DNA from 3 places in the Intestinimonas sp. MSJ-38 genome. Region 1 is predicted to be linked to each of the others. Evidence: riboswitches for the same ligand, from Rfam matches in the RefSeq annotation. Region 1 holds a riboswitch; each other region holds the start of a gene.
What was found. A riboswitch is a leader RNA that binds a small molecule or an ion and turns the genes downstream of it on or off. The one in region 1 is predicted to bind thiamine pyrophosphate.
Positions count from the first base shown of each region.

Region 2: another riboswitch for thiamine pyrophosphate. It lies ahead of KQI26_RS12040 (energy-coupled thiamine transporter ThiT); the one in region 1 lies ahead of KQI26_RS07315 (TenA family protein).
Region 3: another riboswitch for thiamine pyrophosphate. It lies ahead of thiM (hydroxyethylthiazole kinase); the one in region 1 lies ahead of KQI26_RS07315 (TenA family protein).

Region 1 is NZ_JAHLPO010000009.1:49,058-56,054, reverse strand. It holds gene KQI26_RS07325 (LPD25 domain-containing protein) at 1-2,414, shown strand, start outside; gene KQI26_RS07320 (transposon-transfer assisting family protein) at 2,418-2,618, shown strand; TPP riboswitch at 2,828-2,927, shown strand; TPP riboswitch at 2,988-3,085, shown strand; gene KQI26_RS07315 (TenA family protein) at 3,152-3,826, shown strand; gene thiD (bifunctional hydroxymethylpyrimidine kinase/phosphomethylpyrimidine kinase) at 3,823-4,626, shown strand; gene thiE (thiamine phosphate synthase) at 4,638-5,279, shown strand; gene KQI26_RS07300 (HAD family phosphatase) at 5,269-5,925, shown strand; gene KQI26_RS07295 (NUDIX domain-containing protein) at 5,928-6,413, shown strand; gene KQI26_RS07290 (cysteine-rich VLP domain-containing protein) at 6,568-6,939, opposite strand; gene KQI26_RS07285 (relaxase/mobilization nuclease domain-containing protein) at 6,936-6,997, opposite strand, start outside.
Region 2 is NZ_JAHLPO010000022.1:29,813-36,809, forward strand. It holds gene KQI26_RS15600 (hypothetical protein) at 290-538, opposite strand; gene KQI26_RS12025 (hypothetical protein) at 522-959, opposite strand; gene KQI26_RS12030 (hypothetical protein) at 1,067-1,213, shown strand; gene KQI26_RS12035 (cation:proton antiporter) at 1,856-3,064, shown strand; gene KQI26_RS12040 (energy-coupled thiamine transporter ThiT) at 3,348-3,902, opposite strand; TPP riboswitch at 4,004-4,114, opposite strand; gene sigG (RNA polymerase sporulation sigma factor SigG) at 4,260-5,030, opposite strand; gene sigE (RNA polymerase sporulation sigma factor SigE) at 5,473-6,216, opposite strand; gene KQI26_RS12055 (sigma-E processing peptidase SpoIIGA) at 6,213-6,997, opposite strand, start outside.
Region 3 is NZ_JAHLPO010000012.1:55,942-62,938, reverse strand. It holds gene KQI26_RS08980 (GLUG motif-containing protein) at 1-1,094, shown strand, start outside; gene KQI26_RS08975 (AAA family ATPase) at 1,084-1,686, shown strand; tRNA gene KQI26_RS08970 (tRNA-Leu) at 1,857-1,939, shown strand; gene KQI26_RS08965 (permease) at 2,106-3,110, shown strand; TPP riboswitch at 3,164-3,268, shown strand; gene thiM (hydroxyethylthiazole kinase) at 3,339-4,160, shown strand; gene thiE (thiamine phosphate synthase) at 4,147-4,785, shown strand; gene KQI26_RS08950 (HAD family phosphatase) at 4,782-5,435, shown strand; gene thiD (bifunctional hydroxymethylpyrimidine kinase/phosphomethylpyrimidine kinase) at 5,507-6,304, shown strand; gene KQI26_RS08940 (TENA/THI-4 family protein) at 6,301-6,975, shown strand.

The sequences.
Region 1 (6,997 bases):
CCTCCCTTGAAACCATCCGGGCCACCGCCCATGAACTGATTACCACCATTGACGGCCACCTTGCCCAGCTTCAGAAAGAACGGCAGGCCCAGCAGGAGCAGCCGCAGGCCGCACCGCTGGAACAGGCCGCCGAGCAGCCAGACCCGGACAGCGTATTTTCCAAGCTGCCCCCGGAGCAACAGCAGGAAATGACCGCCAGCGTAAAAGCCATGCTGCAAACCCTCATTGACGCGGATTTGAAATCCACCGGCGAAGTGTCGCAGGGAACCAAGGAGGCGGCGCAGGCGCAGGGCTTTACCATTGCCGGGGATGGAACGCTGGAACAGGCCAAAGCCCCGCAGGAGGCCGCCTACCGTCTGGAAAGCGGCGAATATCTGTATATCCAGACATCAGAAACCGGCTACGATTACACGCTGTACGGTCCCGACTACAAAGAACTGGACGGAGGCCAGCTTGACAATCCCGACCTGTCCCTTGCGGAAGCCGGAAAAGAAATCCTTGCCATCCATGAGCGACCGGCTGGGACAATAGAACCCCTGACCGGCGACAGGCTGGATGATTTTCTGGAAGCAACCGAACAGGCCAACGCCATTCCCCAGCCGCAGGCGTGGAATGGGATCGACGGCCTTTTGAATGGAAAGCCGTTCATGCCGGAGGCGTCCCCGGCTGACCGGGCTGCCGCTCTGATTGAACTGGCAGAGAAAAACGCCCCGCGTTTGGGCAGCGAGGAACGGCAGTTGATCGTGGCCTATGCCGAGGCCGTGGGCGATAACGACAAGGTAATCGGGCTTATCAACCGCCTGTGTGAACAGGGCTATGAGCTGCAAAAGGGCCAGATGGATTCCTTTGTGAAAAGCGAGATCGAAAGTGAGATTGCCGTTGCAAACGCCAAGCGGCAGATCCCCCAGAATCCGGCAGCGGAGCCGGTTGTCACGATCCTTTGGAGTGAAAGCCCCCATCTGAAAGACGGCCAGCAAATGCCGCTGCATGAAGCCGAGGCCGTTTTTAAGGAGCTGGACAGCGCCAGACGCCATGAACGGGAGCAGCCGGGCTATACGGGCCATTGGTACGACAAGACCAAGTTCCGCATTGATTTTACCATGCAGGGCCAGCCGGACAGCTACGAGGGACGGCAGGACTTTGGCGACGGGGACGGTTCCATGATCCAGCATATCCGGGGCTACCACGAATACTACGCACAGGATGAAAGCTGGAAAAACCATGTGCTGCACCATGAGGGGCCGGAGGCATGGGAGGCGGACAAGGCCCAGCGGGATATGCTGCTGCATGAGTTCATCCCGTATATGGAGCTGCATTGCAATCTGGCCGCTATGGAGCAGGAGGCCCAGCGCCCCCTGCGATCCGGGGAAACCCTGACGCCGGAACAGACCGCTTATTTCAATGCGGTTTTGGACTATGTAAAGGAGTGCCGCCCGCTTCTCAATCAGGGACAGTACCACTTGCCGGAGCCGCCGCAGCTTGCCGACTTCGACCAGAGCTTGCAGGACCACAAAAAACAGATCGAGGCAGAGCTGGAACAGGAGGCCGCCGCTGCCGGGCTGACGGTGGAGGAATATGTTGCCTCTGACTATGAGGCCCCGGCGCAGCCCAACTTTTCCATCTACCAAGTGCCGCCCGGCCCGGAGGGGCGCGACTTCCGCTATCGTTCCTATGAGGAATTGCAGGCGGATGGGCTTTCGGTGGACAGGAAGAATTACCAGCTTATCTACTCCGCGCCGCTGGACAAGGACATCACACTGGACGAGATTTACCGCCGCTTCAACATGGAACATCCCGCCGATTACAAGGGACATTCCCTCTCGATGGGGGATATTGTGGTGTTCCGGCAGGATGGAAAACAGACCGCCTACTATGTGGACGAGGGGGCCGACTACCGGCAGGTGCCGGAGTTTTTCGCCCAGCCGGAAAAGCAGCTCACGCCGGACGAGTGCATGACCGGCGAACAAATCCAGACGCCGAGAGGCCGTTTCTATCTGACCGACAGGAGCCGGGAACAGATGGAGGCCGCCGGGTATGGATTCCACCACCAGTCGGAGGACGGCAGGTATCTTATTATGGCAAACGGCACAAGAGCCTTTGCCATCCCCGCCCAGCCAGAAAGCCATATCAAGACGGCGGAAATGTCCACCGAGCAGAACTACAACATGATCGACGGCATGATGAACAACGCCCCGTCTATGGAGGAACTGGAAGCAAGGGCAAAAGCCGGGGAACAGATTTCCCTTTTGGATGTGGCCGAGGCAACCAAGGCGGAGGCCAAAAAGCCCAAGCAGACCCAAAAGACAACGCAGAAACAAAAGAAGCCGTCCATCCGGGCGCAGCTTGCCGCCGCCAAGGAGGAGCAGAAAAAGAAGCCCCCGGCGCGGGAAAAATCAAAAGAAATGGAGGTATGAGGAATGTATTTCACCGTGGAAGAAGAAAACCTGATCTGTCTGTACCACAACGCCGACCGCCGCAGGACGGCGGCAAATCTCCGGGCAGCACTGCCGGACATGGACAAGGAAATGGTGGCGCTGGCCTGCCAGACCGCAAATAAGCTGGACGCCATGAGCGACGCCGACTTTGCGGCGCAGCGGTTCCACTTCACAGACGAATAAGCAAAACGCCGGGCGCGGGGGCTGTCAAAGCCTCTGCGTCCGGCATTTCTTTTTTTGTCCATTTGCCCGCATTTAGAACCCCGTTTTAAGGGGAACAGGATAACTTTATCCAACTGCCTGCCGACCATGCGGAAAAAACCTTGATTTCTGTGGACTTTTACCGCCCTAAATGCGTAGACTTGACTTTTGGGGACTTTCTAACTATAATAATACTCAAGCAGGGGGACTACCTTGTAGTTGAGAAGGTTAAAACCTGACCCTTTGAACCTGTTGGCTAATACCAACGCAGGGAGCTAAAGAATACAGATTCGTATTTTTTGGACATTCTCTGTTTTGGGAATGTCCTTTTTTAATTGAATAAGATATGATATGTGTTTGCGAGGGAACTGAACAAGTTGAAAAAGGTAAGACCTGACCTCTGGACCTGTCGGCTAATACCGGCGTAGGGAAGCAATTTCTTACGCTCGTATTGCGTCTGAAAGAGCTTCTAATTGTTTTAGAGGCTCTATTTTTTTATCTTAGGAGGATCAAACATGGCATTTATGAAAGACATCTTAACCCACAACATTCCCATTTGGGAAGAATGTGCAGCTACCCCATTTGTGCAGGAAGTGCAAACTGGAAAGCTACCTCTTGAAAAGTTCAAGAGATATATGATTCAGGATAGTATCTATCTGAAAAACTATGCCCGTATATACGGCAAGGCAATTTTTCATGCTGATACATTAAGAGAAATTCAGCTTTACTACTCCATGCTGAACTTTGTAAATGATACGGAATCGGAAGTGCGGCTGGATTATCTAAAGCAATTTTGCATAACAGATGATGATATTGAACTGATCGCCCCTTTGCCTGAAAATCAAAATTACATTGATTTCATGTTTGAGATTGCGTCACATGGAAAGAATGAAGAAATTTTAATGGCGGTTCTTCCCTGTATGTTAAGTTACAGCTATATATTCCGCAAACTGGCGGCTGTCCCTACAAGCAGAGAATCAAGATATTGGGACTTTATCAAAGATTATGCCGATGAACAATATGCAGAAAGTTGCAAAGAATGGTCTGCTTTTGCAGAGTATAAATGTGCTGGGTTATCAGAAGCAAATAAAAAGTATCTGGCTGATATTTTTGAGAAAGCAAGTTTGTTAGAGCTTGCTTTTTGGAAGATGGCCTATCGGAACGAAAGAATGGAGGAAAATGCAAAATGAAAAAAGTATTGTCCATTGCCGGATCAGATTGCAGCGGAGGTGCAGGTATTCAGGCTGATTTGAAAACTTTTTCTGCTCACGGCGTATTTGGAATGAGTGTTATTGTTTCTGTTGTTGCAGAGAACACCAGCCGCGTTATCGACATCCAAGATATTACCCCTGATATGATTGAAAAACAGATTGACGCCGTATTTGAAGATATTGAAGTGGACGCAGTAAAAATCGGTATGCTTTCTACACCAGAATGTATGAAAGCGGTGGCAAAGAAACTATTACAATATAAGCCCCAAAATGTTGTAATCGACCCGGTTATGTATGCCAAAAATGGCTGCCCATTGATGAATCCTACGGCGGTTTCCACCTTGATAGACACAGTAATTCCACTTGCCGATGTACTTACTCCAAATATTCCAGAGGCAGAGAAAATAGCGGATATGCAGATTTCCACAGTTTCAGATATGGAGGCTGCCGCAAGAAAAATATATGCCATGGGTTGTAAGGCGATTGTTGTCAAGGGTGGACATCATATAGGAAATGCTGTTGATGTCCTATTTGATGGAGAAAATTTCTACCATTTTGAAACATCCCGCATTGATACGAAAAATACTCATGGGACAGGCTGTACCTTTTCTTCTGCAATCGCTTCCCAGCTTGCAAAGGGAAAAAGTGTTCCGCTTGCAGTCGAATCTGCAAAGGCTTATGTCACAATGGCAATCGAACACTCTCTTGCGATTGGAAAAGGCTGTGGCCCGACGCACCATTTCTACGAATTGTATCAGCATGGTTTATCTAAAGAATAGGCAGGTGCAAAATGAACTTTGATTATACACTTTATCTTGTTACTGATCGTCAACTAATGAGCTGCGATAGCCTGACAGAAGCGGTAGAACAGGCAATTTTAGGAGGCTGCACAATGATACAACTCCGAGAAAAAGAATTGTCCTCATTAGAATTTTACAATCAGGCTGTTGCCGTGAAACAGGTTACGGATAAATACCATATTCCCCTTATCATAAACGACCGGATAGATATTGCAATGGCTGTGCAGGCTACGGGGGTACATATTGGACAGCATGATTTACCTGCGGCTGCCGTCCGCAAAGTAATTGGGGAAAATATGCTGTTGGGAGTATCTGCATCTTCCATTGCAGAAGCAATACAGGCACAACAGGATGGTGCAGATTATTTGGGAGTTGGCGCAATGTTCCCTACTGGAACTAAAACCGACGCTGATTCTGTATCAATGGAAGAATTACAGAAAATCCGCGCAGCCGTTTCTTTGCCGATAGTTGTTATTGGCGGTATCAATAAGGGAAATGCAGGGCGTTTCAAGCCCATGGGAATTGACGGGCTGGCTGTTGTATCTGCCATCATAGCGCAGTCTGATATAAAAGCTGCTGCTGCGGAACTGAAAGATTTATTTTGCGGAAAGGAAAAGAAAAATGGATTTTAATGCGGCAATCTTTGATTTAGATGGAACAATTCTGGATTCAATGGATGTATGGGAGCATATAGATATTCAGTTTTTGAAAAAGAGAAATCTTCCCGTCCCGGAAAATTATGTAACTGAAATATGTGCAAGGAGTTTTGAGGAAGCCGCACAATATACCATTGATCTTTTTGGATTGCAGGAAACGGTAGAGGGAATTATTGAGGAATGGAATAATATGGCGGTCGAGGAATACAGTAACCATGTCGGTCTGCTGCCCCATGCCCTTGATTATCTTCTGCGCTTAAAAGAACATGGAATAAAACTTGCAGTTGCTACGGGGTTGCCGGAAAAGCTCTATATTCCATGCTTAAAGAACAATTCTATTTTAGAATTATTTGACGCTCTATGTTCAACAGATGAGGTTCAGCGGGGAAAAGAATATTCGGATGTCTTTGAATTGGCCGCAAGAAAATTAGGGGTTGCACCTGAACACTGTATTGTGTTTGATGATGTGCTTCCAGCAATTAAAAGCGCAAAGGCAGCCCGTATGTTAGCAGGTGGGATTTATGATAAGTATTCCGCAGATCAGCGTACAGAAATAGAAAGGATTGCGGATATTTACTTACTTGATTTTCGGCAAGCACCGATCCCACACAAAGAGGTATGAAAATGGAAAAATGGGATTTATATAATGCAAAACGGGAAAAGTCTGGAATAACAATGTGCCGTGGAGAAATCATACCCAAAGGGCTGTATCATTTATCTGTGAGTGTATGGATCGTCAACCAGCAGGGGCAGTATCTTTTATCACAGCGGCATCCGAAAAAGCAATACCCTCTTTATTGGGAATGTACGGGTGGTTCTGTATTTTCCGGGGAAACCAGCTTGCAAGGAGCAATCCGAGAGGTAAAAGAAGAATTAGGAATACTGCTTACTCCCGGAAGTGAAAAATTGATTTATCAGACCAGACGGGAAAATGTGCAGGATTTTTACGATGTTTGGCTGTTTCATAGGGATATAAAGATTGAAGAAATGCGTTTACAGGAAACAGAAGTTGTAGATGTTCAATGGGTAAGTTCAGATAAGTTATTTGAGATGTTTCGCCTGAAACAACTGCATCCCCTGATTACCTATGTAGATCAGTTAATAGGCTGAAAAAACGCCGGGCGCGGAGGTGTCAAAGCCTCTGCGCCCGGCGCTTCTTTTTTGTCCATTTTCCCGCATTTAGAACCCCGTTTTAAGGGGAACAGGATAACTTTATCCACCTGCCTGCCGACCATGCGGAAAAACCCTTGATTTCCGTGGACTTTTACCGCCTTAAATGCGTAGACAGGAGGTATCTTTTCCGCTGGCGTTCCGCCTCTTTCTTCCGGCGCACCTGCACCGCACAATCCGGGCAGTATTTAGCCCGGTTGGAGTTGGGAGTAAACGCCGCCCCGCAGACGGCGCAGCGTTTGATTTCGTCCCGGCCTTTGGTGATCTCGGCGCACAGGGCCGCGTCCAGCGGCAGGACGGCTACCTTGAACCACCGGCACAGCAGCGAATAGGAAATACTCTGCACACAGACACATTCCTCCCCATCGTCCAGCAGGAGGCAGTTTCCGTTACAGTAGTTGCAGCACTCATGGGTGAGCCTGCGTGCCTTGCGGTATTGGGGGTAACTCATTCTCGGTATGTTCATCGTTCCTGCGTATGCTCCTTTCCCGGCGCTGTCCGCAAAATGCTGTCTATATTCTGTT
Region 2 (6,997 bases), on a different contig from region 1:
TTTTCTATGGCACCCTGCTAAGATTGCATCCCAGCCCCTACCGGCGGAGCCGGAGCACCGAGGGCCGCAAACCATACAGCCGGGGAGAGTATGGCGGCGGGGACACCCCGCTGCCGGGCGCGGGGGCGCAGTATGGGAGCGGAGGCACTCCGCCTGCCGGGCGCGGGAGCGCAGTATGACAGCGGAGGCACTCCGCCGGCGGAGCCGGAGCACCGAGGGCCGCAAACCATACAGCCGGGGAGAGTATGGCGGCGGGGACACCCCGCCTGCGGAGGCACTCCGCCGCCGCTCACCGGGCGTCTTTTTCCGCTTCTTCTTCCAGCACCACTTCCAGCCGGTGTTCCTCCTGGGGCGGGAGCAGCTGCTGGGAGCGGCCATAAACCCGGTTGAGCACCTCCTTGGCGCAATCCAGCCGGGCCGAGCGGGGGGTGTCCTCCTCCTGCAGCGCCTCCAGCAGGAGCCTGGCCGCCAGAGGACTGGCCTCCACCAGGATCTTCCGGGCCTGCTCCTGGGGCGGCTGCTTACTTCTGGGCGACACCGGCCTTCACCTCCTTCTGCTGTCTTTTGAAAAAGGCCTGGCTTTGCTTGCGAGGGGTCTGCTCATCGCAATAGCCCATGCGGAAGGCCACCTGCTGCCAGGTGAGGCACTCCAGATAGCGCAGAGAGAGCAGCTGCCGGGTCTGGCTGTCCTCCACGCCCTGGATAAAGTCCTGCAAGGCCTGGGCCTCCTCCAGGCATTTTTCCAGATGCCGGGCGGCGCTTTCCTCCAGCTCACGGAGCTGGACGGCATAGCGTTCCTGGGCATCCTGGGGCGTCAGGGATGGCAGTCCCGGCGCCTGCCGCACCCTCCCCTGCTGGAGGGCCCGCAGCTTTTGCAGCCGATTTTTCTGCTGGATGATCTCCCGGTTGATGTGCCGGAGATGATCCATTCGTTTCTGATCCATTGGTTTGTTTTTCATATTTTTCCTTTTCCCTCCATTTCTTTGTATGCAGGCGGTGTATCGGGATTGTTTTTCCAGGGTTTTTCCCCTGCTTTCGGCACAGAATAGCTGTGAGGTGAAGAAGTATGAACAGCGCCATCCATCGGGATTTCCCCGATGTTTTTGCTCCGGATCATCATCCGGGCTATTTTGCACCCGGCGTCCTCACCCGGCTGTCGCCGCCCATTCATCAGGTGGTGACCCAGTCGGTCGTGGATCAACCCCCCGGCTAGGCAGCGTGACGCTGCACCCAAAACTCGCTGAAGGCTGTATGCGCCCGAGGCCCCCGTGCTCCGGGTGTGATAAACCATCACCCGGAAGGGGCCAGGGTGCAATCCTGGCAAGGAGCCGCAGAAAGGCCGGTGCGATACACTCCAGAGCCGGTCCCGTGTCGGGACCGGCTCTGGTTTTGCAGGGATATAACGATTAAATCGTAATTTATGGGCAGAATACCTCCCAGGTATACTCTCTTTGCCTTTCTATACACAACCTGCCCAGCGCGGGAGCGCAGTATGACTGCCCAGGCACTGGGCCGCTACTACGATTTAATTGTAATCTTTCTTCCTTTCCTTGTCAAAGGGGCCTTTCGTCCATCGGGCTGCGCCCTTTGTCCGGCCTTTTGCACGCCTTGTGCGCTTTCCTCTCCCCTTTGCCTTGTTTTCGGGCGATGGTGAGAAAATAAGCGCCGATTTGTTATCTTTTTGACAGTCCTCGCCCCTATTTTGCCCCGCATCGCCCGTCTTTTGCCCTCCATCCTAACATTTTTCCCTTCATCGCCGGAATTTTGTGCAATCTGCGCTTGCGCCGGAAAGAAAAATATGAGATACTCATGCTTGTTTTTTTCAATTCAATATATTGATGAAGGGATGGTTCCCATGGATTATCGTTTTTTGCTTTCACTGGCCATCATTCTGCTGTCCACCAAGGTGTTCGGCCTGATCTCCCAACGGGTGCAGCTGCCCTCGGTGGTGGGCGCCCTTCTGGCGGGGCTTCTGCTGGGGCCCACCTGCCTGAATATGGTGGTGGAAACCGACTTTTTGCTGAAAACCTCTGAGCTGGGCGTGATCTTCCTCATGTTCCTGGCCGGTCTGGACACCGACCTGAAGGAGCTGAAAAAAACAGGGCTCACTTCCCTGTTCATCGCCGCCTGCGGCGTAGTGGTGCCCCTCATCGGCGGCGCTCTGTGCTATAAGCTGTTCTTCCCCCAAGCCACGGGTGACGCCATGCTCCGGGCGGTGTTTGTGGGCGTTGTACTGGCGGCCACCTCGGTGTCCATCACCGTGGAGACCCTGCGTGAGCTGGGCCGCCTGCGCGGCAAGGTGGGCACCGCCATTCTGGGCGCAGCCGTCATCGACGACATTCTGGGCATTGTGGTGCTCACCATTCTCACCAGCTTCACCGATCCCTCGGTGAAACCCCTGATGGTGGTGGGCCGGATCATCGGCTTTTTCGTGCTGCTGGCCCTGGTGGGCTTCGTGGTCTACCGGCTGTTCCGGAAGCTGGGCAAGGCCTATTACAACCACCGGCGCATCGCCATTTATGGTCTGGTGTTCTGCCTGCTTCTGTCCTATGCGGCCGAGCATTTCTTCGGTATTGCCGACATCACCGGCGCTTATTTTGCCGGACTGATCCTGTGCAACATCGCCGAGGCCCAGCCCTACATCGCCCGGAAGATCAACATTGCCTCTTATATGCTCTTTTCCCCGGTATTTTTCGCCAGCGTTGGCATTGAGACCGATCTTCATGGCTTCACCCTGTCCCTCTTCGCTTTTGCTCTGGCCCTGACTCTGGTGGCCATTCTCACCAAGGTGATCGGCTGCGGCCTGGGAGCCAAGCTGTGCAAGTTCTCCGCCCATGACGCCCTGGCGGTGGGTGTGGGCATGATCTCCCGCGGCGAAGTGGCTCTGATCGTGGCCCAGAAGGGCGAGCAGGCCGGGCTGGTGGATGCCTCCCTCTTCCCGGCGGTAGTGGCCATGGTGATCGTCACCACGCTGATCACCCCTGTATTGCTCAAGCTGGTGATGGGCCGCTCTCCCCTCCCCGCTCCCGACGAACCCACCCTCACTGTCAAAAGCGGCGACTAGGCAGCGTGACGCTGCACCCATACTCTCCCCGGCTGTATGCGCCCGGGGCCTCGATGCTCCGGCTCCGCCGGAAGGGGCTATTGTGCGATCCTGGCAGCGTGGTCCGGTGCCCGGACGGCCATACTTTCTTTGCTTTTCTGCGTACAACCGGCCCGGCGCGGGAGCGCAGTATGGGAGCGGAGGCACTCCGCCAGCCCCTTGCAAAAACTCGAAAAAGTGGCCTAAGCCACTTTTTCGACACGCTCAACAAAAAAACCTCCCATCAGGGAGGTTTTTTGTCTGTTTATCCGTTGGCTTTTGGCAGCTTCACAAACTTCACCAATGCGGCCACGGCCAGGGCGTTGATAATGGTTTCGGGGATCATAAAGGTGCCGTTATAGGTCAGAGACCAGACCCAATCGGGCACAGCGGGATCGCCGGTGTGCCAGATGATGATGCCCGAGAGGAAGTGGCACAGAAACCGGATGACGCACACGGCCACCGTGGCCACGCCTGCGCCCACCACGGCATTTTTGAACCGGCGGGCCACCAGGGGCGCCAGACCCAGCAGGCCGAAGGGCAGCACATAGTCCAGCATCACCACCAGAAAGAACCACAGCAGCGTGCGCACCGGCGGAGCCCAGAAGCCCTCGATCATCTGAATGACGGCAAAGACCAATCCGGTGAGCAAGCCCCACTTGGCGCCATAGCGCAAAGCGATGAAGATGATGGGGGCCATACAAGCGGCGGTCACCGAGCCGCCCAAGGGCATCTCCCACACCTTTACCATGGCCAGCACGGCGGCCAGGGCCACCATAATGGCGCTTTCGGTCAGTCTTCTTGTGTTGTTTTTCTGCATCGTACCCATCCTTTCCCTGCCCGAAGGCAACAAAAAAAATCGCGGGAACAATGCCCGCGATGAAAGGCGGCGTGATGCCGCTGCCATACCCGGCAGCAGAATGAAGCCCATAATGATCTCTTCCTACGCTGGCATTACCCAGATCAGGTTTGAGGGTTGACGGTCTGTCCGTCTCTCAGCCGGCATGAAAACCAGCACCCCTGTCCACTTGTCATAGGAAGTATACTCCACCCTCCCCCATTTGTCAAGCGGAGTGCCTCCGCGGGCATACTCTCTTTGCCTGGGTGAACACAACCAGCCTTCGTTCTGTTGCCCAGCGCGGGAGCGCAATTTGGCCGTCCCGACACGGGACCGCTGCTAGAGTTGTTTTTTGATCTTTTCGATGACGCCCTTTTCCAGGCGGGAGACCTGGGCCTGGGAGATGCCGATCTCCTTGGCCACCTCGATCTGGGTACGGCCATCGTAAAACCGCAGGGCCAAAATCCGCTTCTCCCGCTCGCTCAGACCGCTCATGGCCTGCTTCATGGCGATCTGCTCGATCCAGCTGTCGTCGGTGTTTTTCGGGTCCCGCACCTGATCCATCACGCAGATGGCATCGCCCCCGTCCTGATACACCGGCTCATAAAGGGAAATGGGGTCGGAGATGGCATCCAGGGCAAACACCACTTCTTCCCGCTTCATGCCGATGGCCTTGGCGATCTCCTCCACGGTAGGCTCCCGCTGGTGTTCCCTGGTGAAGGCCTCCCGGGCGGTGAGGGCCTTGTAGGCGTTGTCCCGCAGGGAGCGGCTCACCCGCACCGGGCTGCTGTCCCGGAGATACCGGCGGATCTCGCCGATGATCATGGGCACGGCATAGGTGGAAAACCGCACATTCAGGCTCAGATCAAAATGGTCGATGGACTTGATCAGCCCCACGCATCCCACCTGGAACAGATCGTCGGCTGCTTCTCCCCGGCCGCCGAACCGCTGCACCACCGAAAGCACCAGCCGCAGATTCCCGGCGATGAGCTTCTCCCGGGCCTGCTTGTCTCCGCCCCTGGCCTTTTCCAGAAGCTCTCTGGTTTCTTTTCCCGTCAAAGTCGGCAGTTTGGATGTGTTGACGCCGCAGATCTCCACTTTTCCCTGCATTCGTGTTCCTCCCTTTTTTTGTTACAGACAGTATTGCCTGAAAAGAGAGAACTAATACCCAGAACACCCGCTGCGGCGGGTGTTGCCCCAGGTTTCTTCCCAGCGGCGAAAGCCGCCGGGCCCCTCCTGGGCCATTGGCGGCGTGTTATTTTGGCACAAGGCCAAAATAACTTGCAAGCCGTCAGGCGACGCCGCCGCTGGGTCTCGGGGAAAAACTAGGTTTTTCCCCGACCTTTTTCCAGCCTCCCGGCGGGGTCCCTGCCGAAGCCAAGCGGATACAACCAGCCTTTTCTGTGGCACTGGGCCAAAGAAAAGCCCCCCTTGTGCAAAGGGGGGACAGCATGGCAACGCCATGCAGGGGGGATTGTGAAACTTAGTGCACCAGTTAGCCAGATTCTGTAATTCAGCGCGGGAGCGCAGTTTGGGTGCAGCGTCACGCTGCCTAGAGGGTCATTTCCTTTTTCAGTCGGGAGATGATCTTCTTTTCCAGCCGGGAGATATAGGACTGGGAGATGCCCAGGAGATCGGCCACCTCCTTCTGGGTCAGCTCGTCCCGGCCGCCCAGGCCAAAACGCATGGAAATAATCGTCTTTTCCCGCTCACTCAGCCGGTCGATGGAGCGGCGCAGCATTTCCCGATCGGCGTCGTCCTCCACCGGGCGCATGACGCAGTCGGGCTCGGTGCCCAGAATGTCGGACAGCAGCAGCTCGTTTCCGTCCCAATCGGTGCTCAGCGGCTCGTCGATGGACACCTCCGACCGGGCCCCGGAGTGTTTGCGCAGCACCATCAGGATCTCGTTTTCAATGCACCGGGAGGCATAGGTGGCCAGCTTGGTGTTCTTGTCCCCCCGGTAGGTGTTCACCCCCTTGATCAGCCCGATGGTGCCGATGGAGATCAGATCCTCAATGCCGATGCCGGTGTTTTCGAATTTCCGGGCGATGTAGACCACCAGACGGAGATTGTGCTCGATGAGGGCCTGGCGGATCTCCGGCTCCTTGCCGGTGTAATGGGCCAGGTATTCCTTCTCCTCTTCCGGGGTCAGGGGCGGGGGCAGGCTCTGGGAAGAGCCGATGTAATAGATGGACGGCAGCTGACAAAGCCCTAGCTTTTCCAAAAGCTTCCGCCCCTTCAAGGAAAGAGCGGCCCGCAGCAAAGAGAGTTTCACGCAGTATTCCTCCTTTATCATCCCAAAATCGCCTGGCAGCCTTCGGGGGTGGAGATCCGCCCCGGGGCGATACCGATGAGCACTTCTTTTTCCTCCCGGCCATCCACCAGCATTTTGTCCGGTTTCATGGCCAGGAGCAATGCGCCGGGCTGGCCCACCGCCTGGTATGGCAGCAGCAGGAAGCGGCGGGAGCGGAGCCGTTCAAAGACCTCCGGCCCGTTGTCCCCCCGCAGGTTTTCCAGCGCCTGCCGCTCTTCCCGGGAAAGCAGCGGGACAAGGCAGCTTTTTTCCACCACCATCACCCGTTTCTGGCTCATGGGGTCCCGCAGAAGGTTGCCGGTATCCCGCAGAGCGTGCACCTCCGCCCACTGGCCGCCCACGCAGATCTTTACCCGGGCCGGAGCGGCTCTCCGCTCTCCCCTTCTGGCGGAAAAGGCCAGAGACAGCAGCACATAGGCCGCCCCGAAGGAAAAAAGCAGGCTCTGTATGGGCAGGTGCACATAGGGTACGCCGCCCCGCACCCAGAGCCGGTGACTGCCAGAGAGGGCGGTCAGGGCCATCACGCCGCCGCCCATGGCCATGGTCACGGACAAAAGCAGCAGGCTCAGCCGCAGGGCTTCCCCGGGAGAGCGGACATTGAATGCGGTAAGGCAGAGCAGCAGACAGCAGAGGGCTTTGATGAAAAGGCCCCACAGGCCCTGGGCCGGGGCAAAAAACAGCACAGCCGACAGCACACCTCCCAAAGCGGCGCTGAGCAGCAGCCGGGGCACAAAGCAGGCTTTGCCGCCCAGCCGGCCCACGC
Region 3 (6,997 bases), on a different contig from region 1:
TCCAGAACAACGGCATTTCTCTTTATTACGCCGATGACGCCATTATCCTGGAAAACGGCAAGGCCTACAAGGTCAGCGATCTCCATCCGGATTATTCACAGCTGCCAGCGCAGGCCGCAGAGCTTTTTGAGACCGTTTCTTTCTCCACAAGCCGCAGCGGTGGAAAGGTGACCTGCCAGATGACAGCCGAGGGGGAAAATGCCGGAAAGCTGCTGAAAGTGCTGCTTCCAAACCAGGCAGAAGATCTGTCCGATACCCAGAAGCTGACCATTGAACTGACAACTTCGGGGGACCAGATTCGGTCCTTGCGTTTTGTTTCCAAGGGAACACTGGCGGATGATGAGAAAACGGTATACTCTCTGGAGGCCCAGCTCAAGCCTGAGACCATGGATGAAGCATTGGTCATACCGGATCCGGTGCGGGAGGCGATTTCTTCTGGAGAGATACAAGGCCAAGCGCCCATTTCGGAAGACTTGTTCCGTCTGTTCAGTGCGTGGAAAGAACTGGGACAGGAAGAGTCTTTTACGGCGGATGTGGATTTGGGCGTGGAATGTGGCCCTGTTTCCCTCAATGGGAAAATGAAGTACGGCCAGGCCCAGGTGGATGGCAGCAAGATCGGTTGTGTGCGCAAGGACGATCTTTCCGTCTATTTCACGGAGGGAAGGTTCTGTGATCAGAACGGCGTGCTGCTGACTGCGGAAAACAACGAGCTGACCCATTACACCCGATTGCTGGAAGTGTTGAAGCAGATTTGCCTGAACGGGGAATTTGACTGCACCGATACCGGGAACAACACCTGGCTCTATACACTGACACTGGACGAAAGCGGTATGAAGGCGGTGGCCTATGCGGCGGCGCCGGAGCTGGAATCGCTGCCGGTAACCCTTTCCGCTGGAAGCGTGCAGGTCAGGGTCAGCGGAAATAGGATCCAGGAGATCAGCTGTACTTGCAGCGGCGGAGTGGACGGCCTGGAGGATGCAGCACCGGGCACAGTGTCTGTGAAACTGGACTTTGCCCATAATGGCTCATTTGATGTCCCCCATGCAGTGAAAGAGCAGTTGGTTCCGAAAGAGGTGGAGGAAAGTGGAAAATAAAATCATCTGTATCGCTCGGGAGTTTGGAAGCGGCGGCCATGAAATCGCCCTGCGCACAGGCTCCAGGCTGGGAATCCGGGTATATGAAAAGGATTTGTTCCATCTGGCTTGCCGGTATGGGGAGCTCTCGGAAAAGATGATGGAGTCTGCGGATGAAAGGGCGACCAATCCGTTTTTATACCGGACGGTCCATGAGGGAAACTACCATGTCACCCGGGGACTGCCCACTTCCGAAGTGCTGTTTGAGCTGCAAAGCCATGAAATCCGGCAGATTGCCAAGGGGGAAAGCTGTATTTTCGTGGGCCGCTGTGCCGACTATGTTCTGCGGGAAGAAAAGGTGAAGCTGCTGCGGGCCTTTGTCCGGGCCCCTTTGGAAAAGCGGATCGAACGGAAAATGCAGCAGGAGAACCTGACCAGGGAAAAAGCGGTGCGTCTTGTGCGGAAAATGGATAAGCGGCGGAAAAAATACTATGAATCCTATACCGGGCTGGCTTGGGGATCGCCGGATGGGTATGATCTCTGTATCGATACCGGTACCACAGAATTTGAGGCCGCAGTGAACCAGATCTGTCTGGCTTACCAGAGTTTATAAAAGTGCTGTATGAGTTTGATGTAAAAAAGAGGGCATCCGGGGAGATGCCCTCTTTTTCAAAAGCCGGGCCAATGAGAAGGGAGAGGGCAAGATTTTTTTGGAAAACCCCAGGAATAGCTCTTGCATTTTTGAGGGTGGTGTGATAGAATAAACAAGCTAATTTAATCCATGCGGTCATGGCGGAACAGGCAGACGCGCACGTTTGAGGGGCGTGTGGGCAACCATACGGGTTCAAGTCCCGTTGACCGCACCAGAAAAAGAGACACGACAATCGGTCGTGTCTCTTTTTTCGTTTCTGCATCTTTGGAAGTAAAACGGTAATATTGAAGAATGTGAATTTCTTCTTGACAAGGGCCAGGGGAAGAGATAAAATAGGCATATCGAAATATTTAAAATGATTGATGAAAGGCGGGAGCAGGATGAGTTTGTGGAATTTTGTGCAGGATCAGCTTCTGGGAATGGCCTGGCTCAATGATCTGATTGGCCGGGGGTTGAGCAAAGTGGGAGTGGATACAACCAGCCCTATAGGGGGAAGCCTGCACTTTTTTCTCTATGATGTGATCAAAATCACAGTGCTGCTTTGTTTGCTGATCTTTTTGGTCTCCTATCTGCAAAGCTATTTTCCGCCGGAGAGAAGCCGGAAGATCCTGGGCCGGTTCCGGGGAATGGGGGCCAATCTGGTGGCGGCCCTTTTAGGGACGGTGACGCCCTTTTGTTCCTGTTCTTCCATTCCGCTCTTTATGGGATTTATCGGAGCGGGACTGCCGATTGGGGTGACCTTCTCCTTTCTCATTTCCTCTCCCATGGTGGACCTGGGCAGTCTGGTGCTGCTGATGGGGATTTTTGGAACCAAAGTGGCGGTCATTTATGTGATTCTGGGGCTTGTGGTGGCTATGGTGGGGGGCGCTCTCATCCAGCGGCTGCATCTGGAAGATCAGGTGGAGGAATTTATCCGCCAGGGAGTGGCTGTTCAGGCCGAGGGGCCGGTGCTGACTCAAAAGGATCGGGTGGTTTATGCCAAAGAGCAGATGCTTTCCACCTTCCGGAAGGTCTTTCCCTATATCCTCATCGGTGTGGGCATTGGAGCGCTGATCCACAACTGGATTCCCCAGAGCTGGGTGGAAACGGTGCTGGGCGGAAAAAATCCGCTGGGTGTGGTGTTGGCCACCATCATTGGCGTGCCGGTGTATGCTGATATCTTCGGCACCATCCCTGTGGCCCAGGCTCTGCTGGGCAAAGGGGCTATGCTGGGCACCGTGCTCTCCTTTATGATGGCGGTGACCACCTTGTCTCTGCCCTCCCTGATTATGCTGCGCCGCGCGGTAAAGCCCCGGCTGCTGGGAGTGTTTGTGGCCATCTGCACTGTGGGAATCATTCTGGTGGGATATCTGTTCAATGCCCTCCAGCCCTGGCTGGGAATGTAAGGACAAAATCCTTGCAATTTTTTGCACCCGGTTTTATAATAAAAAACAACATCATATCGTGACCAGGGAGCTCGCAAACGGGCTGAGAGGAAGCTGTGCGCTTCGACCTGCTACCTGATTTGGGTAATGCCAACGGAGGGAGTCCATTCGTTTGCGGTTTTCGCCGCGGGAGGCCTTCTCCGGAGGGCAAGCCCGCGGCGTTTTTTTATTGAAAAAGGAGGAAGGAAAATGCTGGGTAATTGTTTGGACAATGTGCGGGAAAAATCCCCCCTGATCCACAACATCACAAATTATGTCACCGTCAACGATGTGGCCAATGTGCTGTTGGCCTGCGGGGGAAGCCCCATTATGGCCGATGACCTGGGAGAGGTGGAGGAGATCACTTCCATCTGCGGCGGCCTGAATATCAACATCGGTACACTGAACAGCCGTACCATTCCGGGGATGTTTGCCGCCGGGAAAAAGGCCAATGCTCTTTCCCATCCGGTGGTGCTGGACCCGGTAGGGGCTGGCGCCAGCACGCTGCGCACCAAGACGGCGCTGGATCTGCTGGAGCAGGTGCATTTTACCGTCATTCGGGGCAATATCTCCGAAATCAAGACCCTGGCTCAGGGCAGCGGCAAGACCCGGGGTGTGGACGCCGATCTGTCCGATGCCGTCACAGAGGACAACCTGGAGGCCGCCGTTGCATTTGCCAAGGAAGTGGCCGCTCGTTTTGACAGCGTGGCGGCCATCACCGGCGCCATCGATCTGGTGGCGGACAGGGAGCGGTGCTTTGTCATTCGCAACGGCCGGCCGGAGATGGGGAAGATCACCGGCACCGGCTGCCAGCTGTCCGGACTGACGGCGGCCTTTGTCACCGCCAACCCGGAGCATACTCTGGAAGCGGCCGCCGCAGCTGTGGTTACGATGGGCCTGGCCGGTGAGCTGGCATTCCAGTGTCTGGAAGAGGGCGAGGGCAACAGCTCTTACCGCAACCGGATCATCGATGCCATCTATCACATGGATGGCAAGCAGCTGATGGAGGGCGCCCGGTATGAAGTGCGATAAAAAAGATCTGCTGCTTTATGGCGTCACCGACCGGAGCTGGCTGGGGGAGCGTACCCTTTATTCTGCGGTGGAGCAGTCCATCCTGGGGGGCGTGACCATGGTGCAGCTGCGGGAAAAGGATCTGGCCCAGGAGGAATTCCAGAAGGAGGCCCGGCAGATCCAGGAGCTTTGCAAAAAGCACCAGGTGCCTTTCCTTATCAATGACAATGTGGAGCTGGCGGTGGAGATCGAAGCTGACGGCGTTCATGTAGGCCAGCACGATATGGAAGCGGGACAGGTACGCCAGAAGATCGGCCCGGACAAGATCCTGGGGGTCTCGGCCCAGACGGTGGAGCAGGCTCTCAAGGCCCAGGCAGCGGGCGCCGATTACCTGGGGGTGGGGGCGGTGTTCCCCACCGGCACCAAAGACGATGCCGACGCCGTCAGCCTGGATATGCTGAAAGCCATTTGCCAGGCGGTGGATATCCCGGTGGTGGCCATTGGCGGCATCAAGGAAAGTAATATTCTGTCCCTCAAAGGCAGCGGCATCTGCGGCGTGGCGGTGGTTTCGGCCATTTATGCCAAGGAGGACCCCCAGGCCGCGGCAGCCGGACTGCGGAAGCTGACCGAGGAGGCCATTCAGTGAAGATCCAGGGGGCTTTGTTTGATCTGGACGGCACATTGCTTCAGTCCATGGAGATGTGGCAGCAGCTTCCCCTTCAGCTGGTACGGCGTCTGGGGGGAGAACCCCCGGAAGATCTGGCTCGCACCATCGAGGCCATGGATCAGCGCCAGGCGGCGGAGTACATCATCCGGACCTTTGGCTTTGCGGTTTCGGTGGAGCAGGTGCTGAAGCTGGTGGAGGAACTGGCGGCAGAAGAATACCGCCAGCATCTGCCAGCCAAGCCTGGAGCCGAAGTACTGCTGGAGCAGCTGCGGCAGCAAAAAATCCCCTGTGGCATCGTCAGCGCCACCCAGAAGGAGCTGTCCCAGGCGGCCATGGAGCGGTTGGGGCTGTGGAAGTATTTTTCCTTTGCCTTAGACTGCGGGGAGTATGGACCCAAGACAAATCCCCATATCTATCTGGCCGGGGCGGAAAAGCTGGGGAGTGCACCCTGCTGCACCCTGGTTTTTGAGGATGCTCTTCATGCGGCCCGCACCGCCAAAGAAGCGGGTTTTGTGACGGTGGGGGTGTGGGACCCTGCGGGAGAAGAGCACCGAGGGGAGATGGAAGCATTTTGCGATCATTATATAGAGCGTCTGGACGCACTGGAAGTGCCGAAATCTTTTCAATGACAGAACGCGGCGGGTCGGGGGCACCACTTCCCGTCGCTTAATAAAACTTCAATGCAAAAAGGAGAAAGAACATGAAAACAGCATTGACGATCGCTGGAAGCGATTCCAGCGGAGGCGCCGGGATCCAGGCCGATATCAAGACCATGACGGCCAATGGCGTTTACGCCATGAGCGCCATCACCGCCCTGACGGCCCAGAATACTACCGGCGTTTACGGCATTATGGAAGCAACCCCGGAATTTTTGGAAGAGCAGCTGGAGCGGGTGTTTACCGACATCTTCCCCGACGCTGTCAAAACCGGCATGGTTTCCTCTTCTGCTCTGATCGCCGTTATCGGCAAGGTTCTGCGGCGGCATCAGGCAAAAAACATTGTGGTGGACCCGGTGATGGTCTCCACCAGCGGCTCCCGGCTGCTTGCAGAGGATGCGGTGGCCGCTCTGAAAGAAGAACTGCTGCCTTTGTGCACCGTGTGCACCCCCAACATTCCGGAAGCCCAGGTGCTGGCCGATATGGCCGTCACCTGCCCGGAGGAAATGGAGCAGGCCGCCCAGCGCATCGGGGAAAAATATGGATGCGCTGTTTTGTGCAAAGGCGGCCATCAGGTGAGCACCGCCGACGATTACCTCTGGCAGAATGGAAAGGGCACCTGGATGCGGGGCCAGCGGATTGAAAACCCCAACACCCACGGTACTGGCTGCACTTTGTCCAGCGCCATTGCCGCAAACCTGGCCAAAGGCTATGACCTGCCTGCTGCGGTGGAGCGGGCCAAGGCCTATATTTCCGGGGCGCTGGCTGCCATGTTGGATCTGGGAGCGGGAAGCGGCCCGCTGGACCATCTCTTCGAACTGAAAGGGGAGTTTGTGAAATGAAGCGGGATCTGCTGAAAGTCTGTTTGGAAGAAAACACGCCCCTGTGGGATCAATGCCTGGATACCCCCTTCCTTCGGGGAATTGCCCAGGGCACTTTGCCGGAGGATTGCTTCAAGGGGTATATTGTGGACGACAGTCTGTATTTGCGGGAATATTCCAAGGCCTTTGCCTGGGGGATGCTCCACGCCCAGGATATGGCGGAGATCCGGGCCTATTACTCTCTTCTGTCCTTTGTCAACGAAGGGGAAGGGGCCACCCGCCGCCAGTATCTGAAGAAATACGGCCTCACCGATGAAAGTATCCAGCATCTGCCCCTGCGGCCGGAAAACCGGGCCTATGTGGACCGGATGATCGAAGGGGCCCGGGATGGAGAAGGGGCGGCGGAATGTCTGATGGCCAGTCTGCCCTGCATGCTCAGCTATGGCTATATTTTCCGTAAAATGGTGGAGCGCAATCCCGGGGTGCTGGACACCGTCTATGGCCCATTTGTGCGGGATTACGCTGGGGAAAAATACGAGGAAAGCTGTCGTCAGTGGATGGAGTTTGCAGAGAAGGTCTGCAAAGAGCTGCCGGAGGAGCGGTGGGAAACCTGCCGCAAGCTGTTCTGGGATTGCTCGGTGCATGAGCAGAAGTTCTGGGAAATGAGCCAGAATCCAAGAGAAGATGTGTAATGATAGCGGGCCCGGCGGCGAG